Gemmata obscuriglobus: one gene and its partner. The protein of the gene in region 2 binds, or shares a complex with, the protein of the main gene of each other region. Links are inferred from orthologs where the notes say so. Each region holds a gene or a part of one and is shown on either strand. Other genes may lie near its edges.

Region 1 (6,371 bases), 3.6 Mb from region 2 along the record:
GGGATTTCAGGGGACGCAACGGAGGGCCATTGGGTAGCCCTCCGTTGCGTCCGACGACTGCCTCGCGGAGCCCGTAAGCACGACTTGCATCCGCGCGTGACCGCTTTTCCCCGGGCGCGCAACAAGGTGAGTGTGGTTCGTATGACCCACACCACCTTGCTCGAAGTGGCCCTGCCTACCTCCCTAGTCTCATCAGCCAGCTACATTCCGGGGGCTTTTTGAGTCGGGAACCGGTCCTGAAGCGCGGTAACAGTCAGTTGCCGCTGCTTCAGCGCCCGACATGCTTCGACGGCGGCTTGGGCGGCCGAAATCGTGGTGATTGCGGTGACGCGGCTGGCCACCGCTTCGGCCCGGATGCGCGATTCGTCGGTCGAACTGCCGCGGCCGGTCGGCGTGTTGATGATCAGTTGCACGCTGCCGTTCTTCATGTGGTCGAGCAGGTTCGGACGGCCCTCGGCGATCTTCGGAACGTCCTCGACCGGCACCCCCCGCTCGCGCAGGAACGCCGCCGTGCCGCGGGTGGCGATGACCCGGAACCCCAGCTCTGCGAACCCCCGCGCGATCGGCACCGTGGCGTCCTTGTCCCGGTTCGCGACCGAGATGAACACGGTGCCCCCCTCCGGGAGCCGCGAACTGGCCGCGAGCTGCGCCTTCGCGAACGCCATCGGCATGGAGTCGTCGATGCCCATGACCTCGCCGGTGGACTTCATTTCCGGCCCCAGGATGATGTCCACGCCGGGGAACTTGTTGAACGGGAACACGCTCTCCTTGATCGAGTAGTGCGTGGGGATGACCTCGTCCTTCACCCCGAGCTCGTCGAGCGTCTTGCCCACCATCACGAGTGCCGCCAGCCGGGCCAGCGGGACGCCCGTCGCCTTCGACACGAATGGGATCGTGCGGCTGGCCCGGGGGTTCGCTTCCAGGATGTACACCTTCGCCGCCTCGGTCGCGGTCACGCCGCCGCGGATGCCGGCGACCGCGAACTGGATGTTCATCAGCCCCTTGACGTTAAGTGCCGCCGCGAGCTTCCGCGTCTGGACCTTGATCTCGTTGATGACGGTCGCGGGCAGGCTGTACGGCGGGATCACGCACGCCGAGTCGCCGGAGTGGATGCCGGCCTCCTCAATGTGTTGCATCACGCCGCCGATCACCGTGCGTGTGCCGTCAGAGAGGCAGTCGACGTCGACCTCGGTGGCGTTCTCCAGGAACTGGTCGATCAGCACCGGGCGGTCCCGCGACAGGTCGGGTTCGACGCGGCGGATGTACGCCGTCAGCTCGTCCTCGTTGTAAACGATCTTCATGTCACGGCCGCCGAGCACGAAGCTCGGGCGGACCAGGATCGGGAAGCCGATTTTGCGGGCCACGCGCAGGGCCTGGGCCTCGTCCACCGCGGTGCCGTTGGCCGGCTGAAGCAGCCCCAGGTCCGTGACGAGGCGCGCGAACCGCTCGCGGTTTTCCGCGATGTCGATGCTGTCCACGCTGGTGCCGATGATCGGCACCCCCATGCTCTGGAGCGGGGTCGCGAGGTTCAGCGGGGTCTGCCCGCCGAACTGTACGATCACCCCTTCGGGCTTCATCCGCTCGTGGATGTTGATGACGTCTTCGGGCGTCAGCGGCTCGAAGAACAGGTGGTCGGAGGTGTCGTAGTCGGTGCTCACGGTCTCCGGGTTCGAGTTGACCATGATGACCTCGTACCCGCGGGCGCGGAGCGCGAAGGCGGCTTGGCAACAGCAGTAGTCGAACTCGATGCCCTGGCCGATGCGGTTCGGTCCGCCGCCGAGGATCATGATGCGCGGCTTCCCGATGCCGGGACGAACCTCGTCCTCGCCGGGGAGCAGCGAAGAGCCGGTGGGAACTCCCGATTCCGAACCCTGGGCCCGGACCCCCGCCTCATAGGTGCTGTAGTAGTACGGCGTGTACGCCTCGAACTCGGCGGCGCAGGTGTCCACGCTCTTAAAAACGGCGGTGACGCCTTGCGCGGTGCGGAGCTTCCGCACTTCGGCTTCGGACACTTGCCAGAGGGCCGCGAGCTGCCGGTCGATGAACCCGTGCTGCTTGGCTTTCAGCATCAGTTCCGGGGTGACCGCGTCGAGGGACGACACGCCGCGCAGTTCGCCTTCCACATCGACCAGTTCGCGAATCGCGCGCAGGAACCACGGGTCGATACGCGACCGCTGGTGAATTTCCTCAACGGTCATTCCCGCGAGCATCGCGTAGCGGACGTACCAGATGCGGTCCGCGTTCGGGTTGGACAGCTTGACGGTGATCTCTTCGAGCGACGGCGCGTTCGGGGTGCCCCAGCGGTCCCGCTTGTCGCACCCCAGCCCGAACCGGCCCACCTCCAGCCCGCGCAGCGCCTTCTGGAGCGACTCCTTGAAGGTGCGCCCGATCGCCATCGTCTCGCCCACGCTCTTCATCTGCGTGGTGAGCGTGGCGTTCGCCTCCGGGAACTTCTCGAACGCGAACCGCGGCACCTTCGTGACCACGTAATCGATGGTCGGTTCGAAGCACGCCGGGGTTTCCCGGGTGATGTCATTCTTCAACTCGTCCAGCGTGTACCCGACGGCGAGCTTGGCCGCGATCTTGGCGATCGGGAACCCGGTCGCCTTCGAGGCCAGCGCGCTGGACCGCGAGACGCGCGGGTTCATCTCGATGACGATCATTCGCCCGTCGGCCGGGTTGATGGCGAACTGGATGTTGCTGCCGCCCGTCTCCACCCCGATCTCGCGGATGATGTCCTTCGCCTTGTCGCGCATCCGCTGGTACTCCTTGTCGGAGAGCGTCTGCGCGGGCGCGACCGTGATGCTGTCGCCGGTGTGGACCCCCATCGGGTCCAGGTTCTCGATCGAGCAGATGATGACGACGTTGTCGGCCTTGTCGCGCATCACCTCCAGCTCGTACTCCTTCCACCCGATGACCGACTCCTCGACCAGCACCTCCGTGGTGGGCGACAGGGCCAGGCCGTGGGTGATGATGTCGCGGTACTCGTCGCGGTTGTACGCGATGCCGCCGCCGCTGCCGCCCATCGTGAAGCTGGGCCGCAGCACGCACGGCAGACCGATTTCGTCGAGCGCCCGCATCGCCTCCTCGAGCGTGTGGACGACGACCGACTTCGGCACCGCGACGCCGATCTTGAGCACGGCGTCCTTGAACCGCTGCCGGTCCTCGGCCTTGTCGATCACGTCGGCGTCGGCGCCGATCATTTCCACGCCGTACTTCGCGAGGACGCCCCTCTTGAAAAGGTCCATCGCGGTGTTGAGCGCGGTCTGGCCGCCGAGCGTGGGGAGCAGCGCGTCGGGCCGCTCGGCGGCGATGATCTTCTCGACCACCTCCCACGTGATCGGCTCGATGTACGTGCGGTCGGCGGTCTCGGGATCGGTCATGATGGTCGCCGGGTTGGAGTTCACCAGGACGACCGTGTAGCCCTCTTCGCGAAGTGCCTTGCAGGCTTGCGTGCCCGAGTAATCGAACTCGCACGCTTGGCCAATGATGATGGGCCCGGAACCGATGAGCAGGATTTTCTTGATGTCAGTGCGTTTCGGCATTGTGGTCGCATACGGAGGTTGTTCGGCGCAAACTCCGAATAACTTATGAACACAACCCAGCGGGCCAAGAGCGCATCGGCAAGAGTGTCCCCAATGAGCGGCGGCAGGGGAGGGTGAGATGGGCCGAAATCGGGCGGAGTGCTTGGTAATGTGAGGGTGACCGCGGCGAAGTGTGATGACGATCGCACTGGCCGTCCCGGTGCGATCTTGTTGCCCGAATGACGCAGACCGTTACGCCGCGCCGATTATATGGAACGGCTGACGTTACTGGTCACTTGCGTGACCAGAATGGTAGAGTGGTGAACTGAACGCATGTGGCTGCCGAGCACGCGATACTCTGTCCGAAGAGCGAGCCCGGCGTAATTCCTCTTCCCTTGGAGAACCGTACCGATGCGCCCGTTCGCTGTATCTGTCGCGCTTGTCGCGGCCCTGTCTTTGTCCGCTCTGGCCGACGATACGGTCGAGATCAAGCCCCCCGTACTCAAGGCCGGGGACAAGTTCAAGGTGACCAAGACCGAGAAGACCAAGAGCACCGAGGCGTTCGAGTTCGGTGGCAAGGCAAGCAGCAAGGACAAAGAGGATTCCCGACTCATCGTTTACACCGAGCAAGTGGTGACGGCCGGGGCGGACGGCGAGAAGCCGGCGAAAGTGGTGCGCGTGTACGAGAAGTACGATGTCACAAGTGCTAAAGACGGCCCGCCGCCGCTCAACACCCCGATCACCATCGCCAAAAAAGGGGACAAGTTCGAATTCACGGCCGACAAACCGATCGGAGAGTTTGCGACCGCACTGGAGCGCGAGTTTAACAAGCCCAACGAGCCGTCGACGAAGGACTTTCTGCCGGGCAAGCCGGTAAAATCGGGAGACTCGTGGAAAATCGATCCCACAAAGTTCGTTAAAAGCCTCGGGCAGGACAAGCTGAACGTGGACGCTGAGAAGTCGGTTATGACCGGTCGGCTGCTCAAGACGTACAAGAAAGACGGCAAGTTGTTCGGCGTGCTCGAGCTGAGCGCCACGTTCCCGCTGAAGGATCTGGGCAAAGAGGGCGTGACGCTGAAAAGCGGCACGATCAAGATGACCGTCAACACGGACGTGTGCATCGACGGAACCGACAACTCGGAGAACACCAAGTCGGTGCTCGGGTTCGATGTGGCGGCTGAGGCCATGGGCGTCAAGGTGACCGTCAAGTCCGACGGGGTGCAGAGCACCACCAAGGAATTAGTCCCGCGGAAGTGACGCCGGCTCCGTCCGGTTGCTGTCGGCGGACGCGGTGAGCGGTGAGTGCGCCGCTCGCCGACGTACAGTCGGACTCTCGGGCTTTCGGTCATTCGATAATTGATCCTTTTCCGCTCTGCATTTCTGTTGACACCTCTGTCCGGCCCGTTATACCCACGGGCCGAAATCGGCGACTCATCCGGCGGGGGACACGGCCGGGGGCGCCGTGCCAGCACTCACGAGCCGGTTCAATGCCCGATGCGACCACGCCCGTGGCCGCGCTGAAGGACGCCATTCGCGCGTTCGCAGCGGCCCGCGGGTGGGAGCCGTACCACACGCCCAAGAACCTCGCGATGGCGCTGGCCAGCGAGGTCGGGGAGCTGTGCGACATCCTGCGGTGGCTCACGCCCGAGGAGTCCGTGGCGGTGGCGCGTGATCCGGTCCAGCGCGAGGCGTTCGCGGACGAATTGGCCGACATCGCGAACATCGTGTTTCTGCTGAGCGCGCACACCGGGATCGATCTGTCCGAGGCGGTGGCGGCGAAGATGACCAAGAACGCGGTGAAGTACCCGGCGCCCGGGTGACCCGGCGCCAAGTATTTCACCGCCAGCGGCGGCCGATCGGGGGAGATCGGTTCGCCGGCCATAGGGACTTGTCCAGCCTGTTCGAGGGGGAGTGGGCCGTGCGTAAACGACCGATTGTCCTCGCGGCCGCTGTTGCGGTCGCGGGGCTCGCCATACTGGGAACGGTGGTCGCGCAGCAGCCCACCGGCACCTACCCGCAGCCGAAGGTGGTGCCCGCCAGCGGCACCCTCCCGGGGACGGCCGTTCGCCCTTACGGCGACTGGACGCCGACGAACCCGCAACCGGTCTCTCCGGCGGCGGGGTTGGGGCTCGGCAGGCCCGCAAACACCGGCACCGCGGTGCGGCCCACGGGCGGGGCGACGGCTGCGCCGGCCGGGCAGGTGCCGCCAGCCGGATATTCGACCGGCTCCGCCAACCGACCGCGGCCGGGCATTGCCGGGGCCGATCCGATTCGTCCGGCCGGAGGGTTCGATGTGCCGGCACCGAGCATGGAGTTCCCAGGCGCCGCACCGCCGGCCGCCGCACCAACCCGGCCGCTTCCGCCGCCGAGTTTGAGCCTTGAGCCGGGCGAAAGTAAGTTCGCGGCCCCGTCCGCTCCTCCGGGCAGCAGCACGCCTGCGCCGTACGTGCCGGTCCCGCCCGCCCCGGCTGGCACCCCGGCACCCACGGGGGGCGCCGTTCCGCCCCCGTCGTTCCCGCCCGCCGGACCGAGCATGCCGCCGGTAACTGCGGTGCCGCCCGCGACGAACCCCAAGCCCCTTCCGCCGCTGCCGAACGGTATCGGAGCAAGTGCTCCGACGATGCCGACGGTTCCGGGGCCTGCGCTCGCTCCGGCCGCAACTCCGACGGTTCCGGCGGTCACGCTGCCGGCCCGGATGGCTCAGAGCGTGAGTGTCGAGGCGGTGTGCCCGGATTCGGTTGTGTTTAACACCGAGGCCGAGTACGTGATCGTCGTGCGCAACGCGGGCAACGTCGCCGTTCAGCACGTGCGCGTCGAAGACGAACTCCCGGCCGGGTGCCGGTACGT
Region 2 (7,857 bases):
AGTGTTCGGGCTGTCGCTCAAGGACCGGTCGGCGATTCTCCCGACCGGCAAACGGCCGGACGGCGCGTTCTGGTTCTACGGCACGTTCGGCACCTCGACCTACTACGGCGACCGTGTGCCCAAGTGGGTTGCGGATTTCAACGCCTCGAAGGTCGCCGACCGGTGGTTCGGGCACCCATGGGAGCGGTCCCGTCCGACCCTGGATTACGTGCGCTGGAGCGGCCCGGACGACGTTCGCGGTGAGGGCGGCGGGGTCGGGCAAGGGGGCGCGTTCCCGCACCCGACGACCGGCGGCCGGCCGGTGCTCGGGGCGAAGTACTATGAAGCGCTTGCCAACTCGCCCTACGGCAACGATCTGTTGCTGGAGTTCGCGAAGTCCTGCATCAGCGCCGAGGGGCTCGGCACCGACGACACCCCTGACCTGCTCGTGGTGAGCTTTTCGTCGAACGACCTGATCGGGCACACCTGGGGGCCGGACTCGCAGGAGGTGCTCGACGTTACACTCCGCTCGGACGCGCTCATGGCGGACTTCCTCGAATTCCTGGATGAGAAAGTCGGGAAGGGGCAGTACCTGATGGGGATCACGGCGGACCACGGCGTTTGCCCACTCCCGGAGCGGACCGGCGCCCCCCGGGTGAGTACCACGGAGCTTACAAAACTGGTCAACGCGCACCTGTCGAAAAAGTACCCTGCGCTGATCTCGGCGACCGACAAGGACGCGCGGTGGGTGGAGTCGATCCAGTTCCCGTGGCTCCACCTGAGCGAGCGGGTCGTCAAGGCGAGCGGGCGCCCGAAGTCCGAAGTCGTTGCCGAAACCGCCAAGGCGCTCCGCGGGCACAAGCACGTGCTGCGCACCCTGACCGCCGAAGAACTGTCGGGTACGGTCCCGGAGTCGGACGTGATCGCGACCCGCATGAAGCGGTCGTTTTATCCATCGCGCTGTGGTGATTTGGCGATTGTCCTGGTGCCGTACGCGCTACCCGGGAGTACCCCGACAGGCACAACGCACGGTTCGCCGTTCAACTACGACACGCATGCGCCTCTGCTGGTGTACGGTCCGGGGATTCGCGGCGGGGCTCGCACGGAACCGACCACGCCGCAAGCGATGGCGAGCATTTTTGCGAAGTGGTTGAACGTGCGTCGGCCGAAAGATGCGCAGTTCCCGGTGCCGGAAACGTTGGAATAGTGCGGACACTGGGCGCCACGGTCTGGGCTGATTGTGTCTGTTTCTTGTGACACGGACACTCCTATCTGTGCGGCTTTTTCGCCCAGCATAGACCGGAGTGTCCGTGTCACAAAAACATCAGCCAAAAACGGGCGCCAGCAATCGGACCGTGAATGAGGCGCCCGGTGACCGCTTCGGTATCAGATGTCACCGAAACGCGCGGTGCCCAACGGCATCGTGAACTTGTTCAGCACCGCTTCATGTGCGCCGAACAATAGCGCCCAAAATGCGTCGCCCTCGGTGCGGGGCTGTGCCGGCGACGCGGGCGGTTCGCTCACGACCGCGGGAGATTCGGGGAGGAAGTGGTCGCGGGTCACCGGGTCGATTTCGCGCCCCTCGACGTGTGGGCGCGGCTGCAACCCCGGCGGGGCTGCCGACACCGCGCCGACCGCTGACACCACGCACACACAGCCCAGCAAAACGCGCCGCAACATCCGTTGGCACCCGTGAGAGCGAACGACGAGCGGCGCGGTCCTTCGCGCCCCCGTCCGAGTTCGTCGGAGGGCAGGGGCATACCCGCTCGCCGCCGGGGCCGCAACGGCAATGCGTCGGCAGATGGGGTTGCAACGGACTTGACGCCGGCGGTAACATTCTCCGCTCGGCGCCCAACCCCTCGCCTCCGGTGAAAGGACTCGCCCGGAAACGGCACGGATGATGGCCGAACCGAACACCTCGTCGTCTCGAGTTGCCGCCCTCGACAATCTACGCGTTGTCGCCATGTTCCTCGGACTGGTGACGCACGGCGTGCTGCCGTACACCGCGACCGGTCTGATCGGGTTTCCGGTGCGCGATCACACCCGGCACGCCGCCGCCGACGTGTGCTTCTTCGCGGTCCACGACTTTCGTATGCAACTGTTTTTCTTGTTGGCCGGGTTCGGAGCGTGCGCGCTGGCGTCCCGGCGCGGGGCCAGTGAACTGGTCCGGAACCGGCTCGCGCGTGTCGCCCTGCCGCTGGCCCTCGCGGTACTGATTCTGTGCCCGGCGCTGCACCTGATTTTTGCTGCGCACACCGCCACCCGCGGGGCCACGTGGGCCGCTGACGGGGCCGGCGGCTGGGTCGGCCCGAACTTTCATTTGTGGTTTCTGTACTACTTGCTGATGTGTTGTGCGGTGTGGGTCGCGATCCGTTCCATCGGATTGCGCCTTCCGTTTGGCATCGTGTGCGCCTTTGATGCGTTAGCCCGGCGCGCACTCGCTTCACGGTGGAAGGTGCCTGCTGTCGCCGCTATTGCGGTTCCGGTGCTGTGGGACATGCCGGCGTGGTGGATCGACACCCCGAAGGGCTGGGGGCCGGACATCACGGTGCTGGCGTACTACCTCGGGTTCTTTTTTGTTGGGGCGCTTCTCCACCGGCACCGGGACATGCTCGCGACCGTCGGTCGGCGGTGGGCGGTTCGGCTCGCTGTTGCGAACGTCGTGGTGCTCCCGCTGATGCTGAAACTGACCGTTACAGGTAACTGGGCGGAAGAAGAACGCGACACCGACCCGGCACGCTTGGCCGTGTGGAAGGCGGTCGCGATATTCGTCGGCGGGCTGTACACCTGGCTGATGATCGGCGGGTTGATCGGACTGTTTCAGCGGTACTTCGCCGCGGGCGGGCCGCGGTGGGCGTACCTGGCGGACGCGTCGTACTGGTGCTACCTCATCGGGTTCCCGGTGCAGGCGGCGTTTCAGGTGTGGTTCGCCCCGACCACGTTGCCGGTGGTCGCCGAGTTCTTGCTTGTGTGTGTGTTCACACTTGCGGTGTCACTGGCGAGCTACGAGTTGGGTGTGCGGCACACGCGACTCGGCGTGTTGCTGAACGGAAAGCGCCCGAAACGGGATCGCGGTCGGGTACCGGAACCGGTGCGCGACACACGACCGCGCCCGGTCCCGGCGGTTCACGTCGGTTAATCCATGAGCTTGCGGAACTCCTCGAACAGGTAGCTCGAATCGTGCGGTCCGGCTGCCGCTTCGGGGTGGTACTGTACGCTGAACACCGGCAGCGTCGTGTGCCGTAACCCTTCCAGGGTGTTATCGTTCAGGTTGATGTGCGTCGGTTGCACGTCTTTCGGGAGCGTGGTGGGGTCCACCGCGAACCCGTGATTCTGCGTGGTGATCTCGATCTGCTTCGTGAGCTCGTTCCGCACCGGCTGGTTCGCCCCGCGGTGACCGAACTTCAGTTTGAAGGTGCTCGCGCCCAGCGCGAGGCCCAAGAGTTGGTGGCCGAGGCAGATTCCGAAAAGGGGCTTCTTCGGGATCAGTTGCTTGACCGTGTTGATGGCGTAGCCCACCGCGGCGGGGTCGCCGGGGCCGTTGGAGAGGAAGATCCCGTCCGGGTTGTGTGCGAGCACTTCGTCCGCGCTCGCGGTCCCCGGGACGACGGTCACGTCGCACCCGACCTGTGTGAGGCAGCGCAGGATGTTCCACTTCATCCCGTAATCGATCGCCACGACCTTCTTGGTGGCCGGGCGGTGCGGGAGCACGTGGTCCGCGAACGCGCCGAACCCCTTGTCCCACTTGAATGACTGCTTTGGTACCACTTCGGAAACTAAATCACGCCCCTCCATGCCGGGGAAGGCCCGCGCCTTCGCGACCAGGGAGGCGTCATCAAGGTCGGCGGTGGACAGGATGCCGTTCATCGACCCGCGGACGCGGAGCCGGCGCACAAGCGCCCGCGTGTCGATGCCCTCAATGCCGACGACGTTGCTGGCCTTGAGGTAGCTGTCCAGGTCGCGGTCGGAGCGGAAGTTGCTTGGCACGCGGGTCAGCTCGCGGACGATGAACCCGGCGACGCGGACCGCGTTCGACTCCTCGTCGTCGGCGGTGGTGCCGTAGTTCCCGATGAGCGGGTACGTCATCGTGACGATCTGTCCGGTGTACGAAGGGTCGGTGAGGACCTCTTGGTAGCCCGCCATGGAGGTGTTGAACACCACCTCGCCGAGGGTCTCGCCGGTCGCGCCGAACCCACGACCGGTGAACACGGTTCCGTCCGCCAGAGCCAGTTTCGCGTGCATGTGCTGCTATTCGTCTCTCTAGAGGTAAAGCGGCGCAAACTAGATGAATGATACGGACGGGGCGACCGATCGGATATCATAACGGGAACGATTCACGCCCCCGGAACGTCGAAACGACGGCCCTCGGCCCCTCGCCGGAAGGCCGGAACGGTGAAGAGCGAAGCCATGCCGACCCCACTCGACCGCCGCAAGTTCTTCGGTTCGGCCGCCGCCCTGTCGCTGTCGGCGGCGAGTTACGCGAACGTCGCGGGGAGCAACGCGCGCGTCCGGGTCGGCTTCCTGGGGTGCGGCGGGCGCGCGCAAGCGCACATCGACCTCGTGAACAAGTTCGCGGCGGAGGGGAAGCCCGTTCAGGCGGTCGCGGTGTGCGACGTGTGGGACGGGCTGGAAGACGAGTACGAGGTTCACTTCGGCGGGAAAGCCACCCGGCGCCGGTACGCGCAGGGGCTCCACCCGTCCGCCCGAAAGTGCGGTCTGGATCGCGCGGACAAGTCGCACGTCACGAAGGACTACCGGGTCGTGCTGGACCGCGCCGACGTGGACGCGGTGTGCATCACGACCCCGGACCACTGGCACGGGCGCATGACGCTCGACGCGCTTTCCGCCGGCAAGGACGTGTACGTCGAGAAGCCCATGACCCGCACCGCCGAGGAAGCGGTCGCTGTGGTGGACGCGTGGCGCCACACCGGGCGGGTGGTGACCGTGGGCGCGCAGTCGATGGCCGATGGTGTGTGGATGCGGGCGTTCGACGCGATCCGGACGGGCGCGATCGGGCACGTGGCGCACGCGCAAACAGGGTTCTTCCGTAACGACGTGCGCGGTCAATGGCGGTTCTATCGGCTCGCGCAGCAGATGACGCCCAAGACCGTGGACTGGGACCTGTTCCTTGGACACCAGTTCGAGTGCGCCGGCCGGCGGGTCGGGCCGACTCCGCGGGAGCAGCCGTTCGACCGCGCCACGTTCGCCCAGTGGCGGTGCCAGTGGCCGTTTTCGGGCGGGCCGTTCACCGACATGCTCTCGCATTACCTCACGCGCATGAACGCCGCGATGGGCGTGCGGTTCCCGGCGCGGGTGGCCGCGGGCGGCGGGCTGTACCTCGAAACCGACGGGCGGGACGTGCCCGATGTGAGTACCGTCGTTGCCGACTACGACGAAGGCTGTCAGCTCGTGGCGACCGCCACCACCCTGAGCGGCTACCCGATGGAAGATGTGATCCGCGGGCGGCTGGGCGCGATCAAGTTCGTGAAGGGCGGGTTCCAGGTGTTCCGCGACGACCCGACCCGCGGCGCCAGCTTCCCGCCGCGGATGGAATCGGCACCGGAACCGTCGTCGTTTGTGGCCGTCGAGCCGCCGCGCAACGACACCGAAGCGATGTGGGGCAATTTCCTGGAGTGCATCCAGACGCGGCGGCAAAGCACCTTTTGCCCGCCGGATCTGGGTGCGGTTGCGGTCACGACCGCGGCGATGGCGGTGGAGAGCTACCGGACGGGTTCGGCGCTGTTCTGGGACAACGAGAAGCGGCAGATCGTACCGGCCGACCCGAGTTGGGCCGAGCGCGGAGAGCAGCGGAGCCGCCAGCGCGCGAAGCCGAATCAGATCTTCGGTTGGAGCGGCGGTGACGGTGGCGTCGTACAGCCGCCGTCCTATCAGTCGCTGGCCGGGCCGTGGCTGAACGGCAAAGATCCGGCCAGGTAAAAGCACACCGACCCGTTGCGGTCGCGGCTCCGCAGTTCGGAGTCGCGACCGCAGCGGGCCGGTTTTTACGTTGATCGAGATGTCGATCAGTTTCGGTTGCTGAGGCTCGTGGCGGCCGACTCTGTGGGGGCCGGCAGGTTCAGCTTGGTCACCGCGGTGTCCGCTGTGCCGATCATGTCGCGGAGCGTTTTGCGGAACGTGTCATACTGCCCCTGAAGGGCGTCCCGCTCGCCGGTACGGGCTTTCACTTCTGCCTTGAGTGCGTCGCGCTCGGCCGCAGCGGCCGAGTTGGCGTCTGCCAGCGCCTTCTTTTGTGTGGCTACGTTCTGTTCGGCCGCGAGCAGCTTTTGCCGCAGTTGCTCGCGTGTGGTGATCGCGCTGCGGTACTCTTCTTCCAGCTTTTCGAGCTTCGTGTTCTGGATTGCGGCCGTGCTCGGGGTATCCGGCGCTTTCATGCACCCGTAGGCGCCGAGGGTGGTGACGAGCAGGAACGCAAGTATGCGGACGGAGCGGGTCATCAGTTGTTTCTCCTGCGATCCCCGGCGCGACCGGGGGCGAACGGGCGGAACGGGATCTCCGAACGGCTTCGATTACCCCGTTTGCTTCGGCAGATGTAGATGACCCACTTCACGTAAACCGATCCGTCTTCCTGACCGGCAGAGTCGACTGGCTATCCGTGTGTATCGTTGAGCACGGTTGTGCGGCCCCGCGCCTACTCGTCCGCATTGCCGTGGAACAAACCCAAGTAGCTGTGATACCGACGAGAGGTAATAAGCCGCCGGGCTACGGCGTCCTTCACCGCGCAATTTAGCTCGTGCGTGTGGGTGCAGTCCGGGAAGCTGCACAGCGGTACAAAGGGTCGGAACTCGGGAAAGTACCCTTCCATTTCTTCCGGCCGCGCGTCCCAGAGCTGGAGCTGCCGCACACCTGGCGTGTCCACGACCCACCCGCCGAAGTTGAGTTTGATGAGCTGCGAATAAGTGGTGGTGTGGCGCCCCTTTTGGTTGACCTCGCTGACCGATTTGACCGCCAGCGCCAAGTCCGGTTGCACCGCGTTGAGGAGCGACGACTTGCCCACGCCCGATTGCCCGGAGAATACGGTCGAGCGGCCGCGCAACTGTTCCTGTAACCGGGGAATGCCGTAGCCGGTGCGGGCGCTGCACAGGTAGACCGGTACGCCCATCTGGGCATACAGCCCGATGAGCGGCTGAAGTTCGGTGGGGTCGGTGAGCAGGTCGGCCTTGTTCAGGCACAGTACGGGTTTCAGCCCGCCCTGCTGGGCCGCCGCGAGGTAGCGGTCGATCAGGTGCGGCTTCAGGCTCGGCTCGACCAGCGACATCACGATGACGAGCTGATCGACGTTCGCGACGAGCACGTGCTCGCGGCGCCGGCTGGCGCGGGTGAGCACCCCGTGCCGCGGCTCGACGCGCTCGATCATGCCTTCCTGAGGTGCCGACAGGCCGTCGCTCGTTGGCGGCTGCGGCGCGGCGTCGTCCGGCTCGCCGTTTCCGGCGTCGTCGGTCGGGCTGGGCGCGGGAGCCCGGCCGCTGGTGCCCGTGCCCGCGGGCCGGATCCACACCACGTCCCCGGTGGTTACGACGCTGCGCTCGTCGGTCGCGAGGCTTTTGAGCAGCCGGCGCACGGCACAGCGGAAGACGCGGCCGTCGTCGGTTTCCACGACCGACGCGAGCCCGTGGACCCGCAGCACGCGCCCGCGCAGGCACTCGCCCACGTTCACCGCGGGCATGGCGGTGCCGTTCGCGGCCTCGTCCTGAACGACGGTGCGGTAGCGCGAAATCGCGCCCTTCGCGCGCACCCGCTCGTTGGTTCGGGCGTCGTCGGCGCGGCCGTCACCTTCCTTGAAGTCGCGGGTGATGTCGTTCTCGCGTGGCGGCTTCTCGCGGTTCTTCCGGAGTTCGACGCGCACCTTTTTCTTCTTGC

What was found.
Region 1: the proteins of carA (region 2) and carB are in contact, whole or in part, in a solved structure (PDB 1KEE), measured with the Escherichia coli proteins. The link is inferred for Gemmata obscuriglobus from one-to-one orthologs.

What each region holds. Positions count from the first base shown.
Region 1 is NZ_CP042911.1:3,748,796-3,755,166, forward strand. The notes cover bases 1-3,902. They hold carB (carbamoyl-phosphate synthase large subunit), read right to left. Parts: upstream 3,546-3,902; coding sequence 201-3,545; downstream 1-200. Also shown: GobsT_RS15610 (hypothetical protein), read left to right, coding at 3,936-4,781; GobsT_RS15615 (nucleotide pyrophosphohydrolase), read left to right, coding at 5,012-5,344; GobsT_RS15620 (DUF11 domain-containing protein), read left to right, coding at 5,443-6,371. UniProt on the Escherichia coli protein: Large subunit of the glutamine-dependent carbamoyl phosphate synthetase (CPSase).
Region 2 is NZ_CP042911.1:156,644-164,500, forward strand. Bases 2,169-5,086 are described here. They hold carA (glutamine-hydrolyzing carbamoyl-phosphate synthase small subunit), read right to left. Parts: upstream 4,222-5,086; coding sequence 3,115-4,221; downstream 2,169-3,114. Other genes in these bases: GobsT_RS00730 (acyltransferase family protein), read left to right, coding at 2,169-3,118; GobsT_RS00740 (Gfo/Idh/MocA family protein), read left to right, coding at 4,387-5,086. Also shown: GobsT_RS00720 (alkaline phosphatase family protein), read left to right, coding at 1-1,186; GobsT_RS00725 (hypothetical protein), read right to left, coding at 1,366-1,659; more of GobsT_RS00730, read left to right, coding at 1,880-2,168; more of GobsT_RS00740, read left to right, coding at 5,087-5,916; GobsT_RS00745 (hypothetical protein), read right to left, coding at 6,003-6,434; rsgA (ribosome small subunit-dependent GTPase A), read right to left, coding at 6,629-7,857. UniProt on the Escherichia coli protein: Small subunit of the glutamine-dependent carbamoyl phosphate synthetase (CPSase).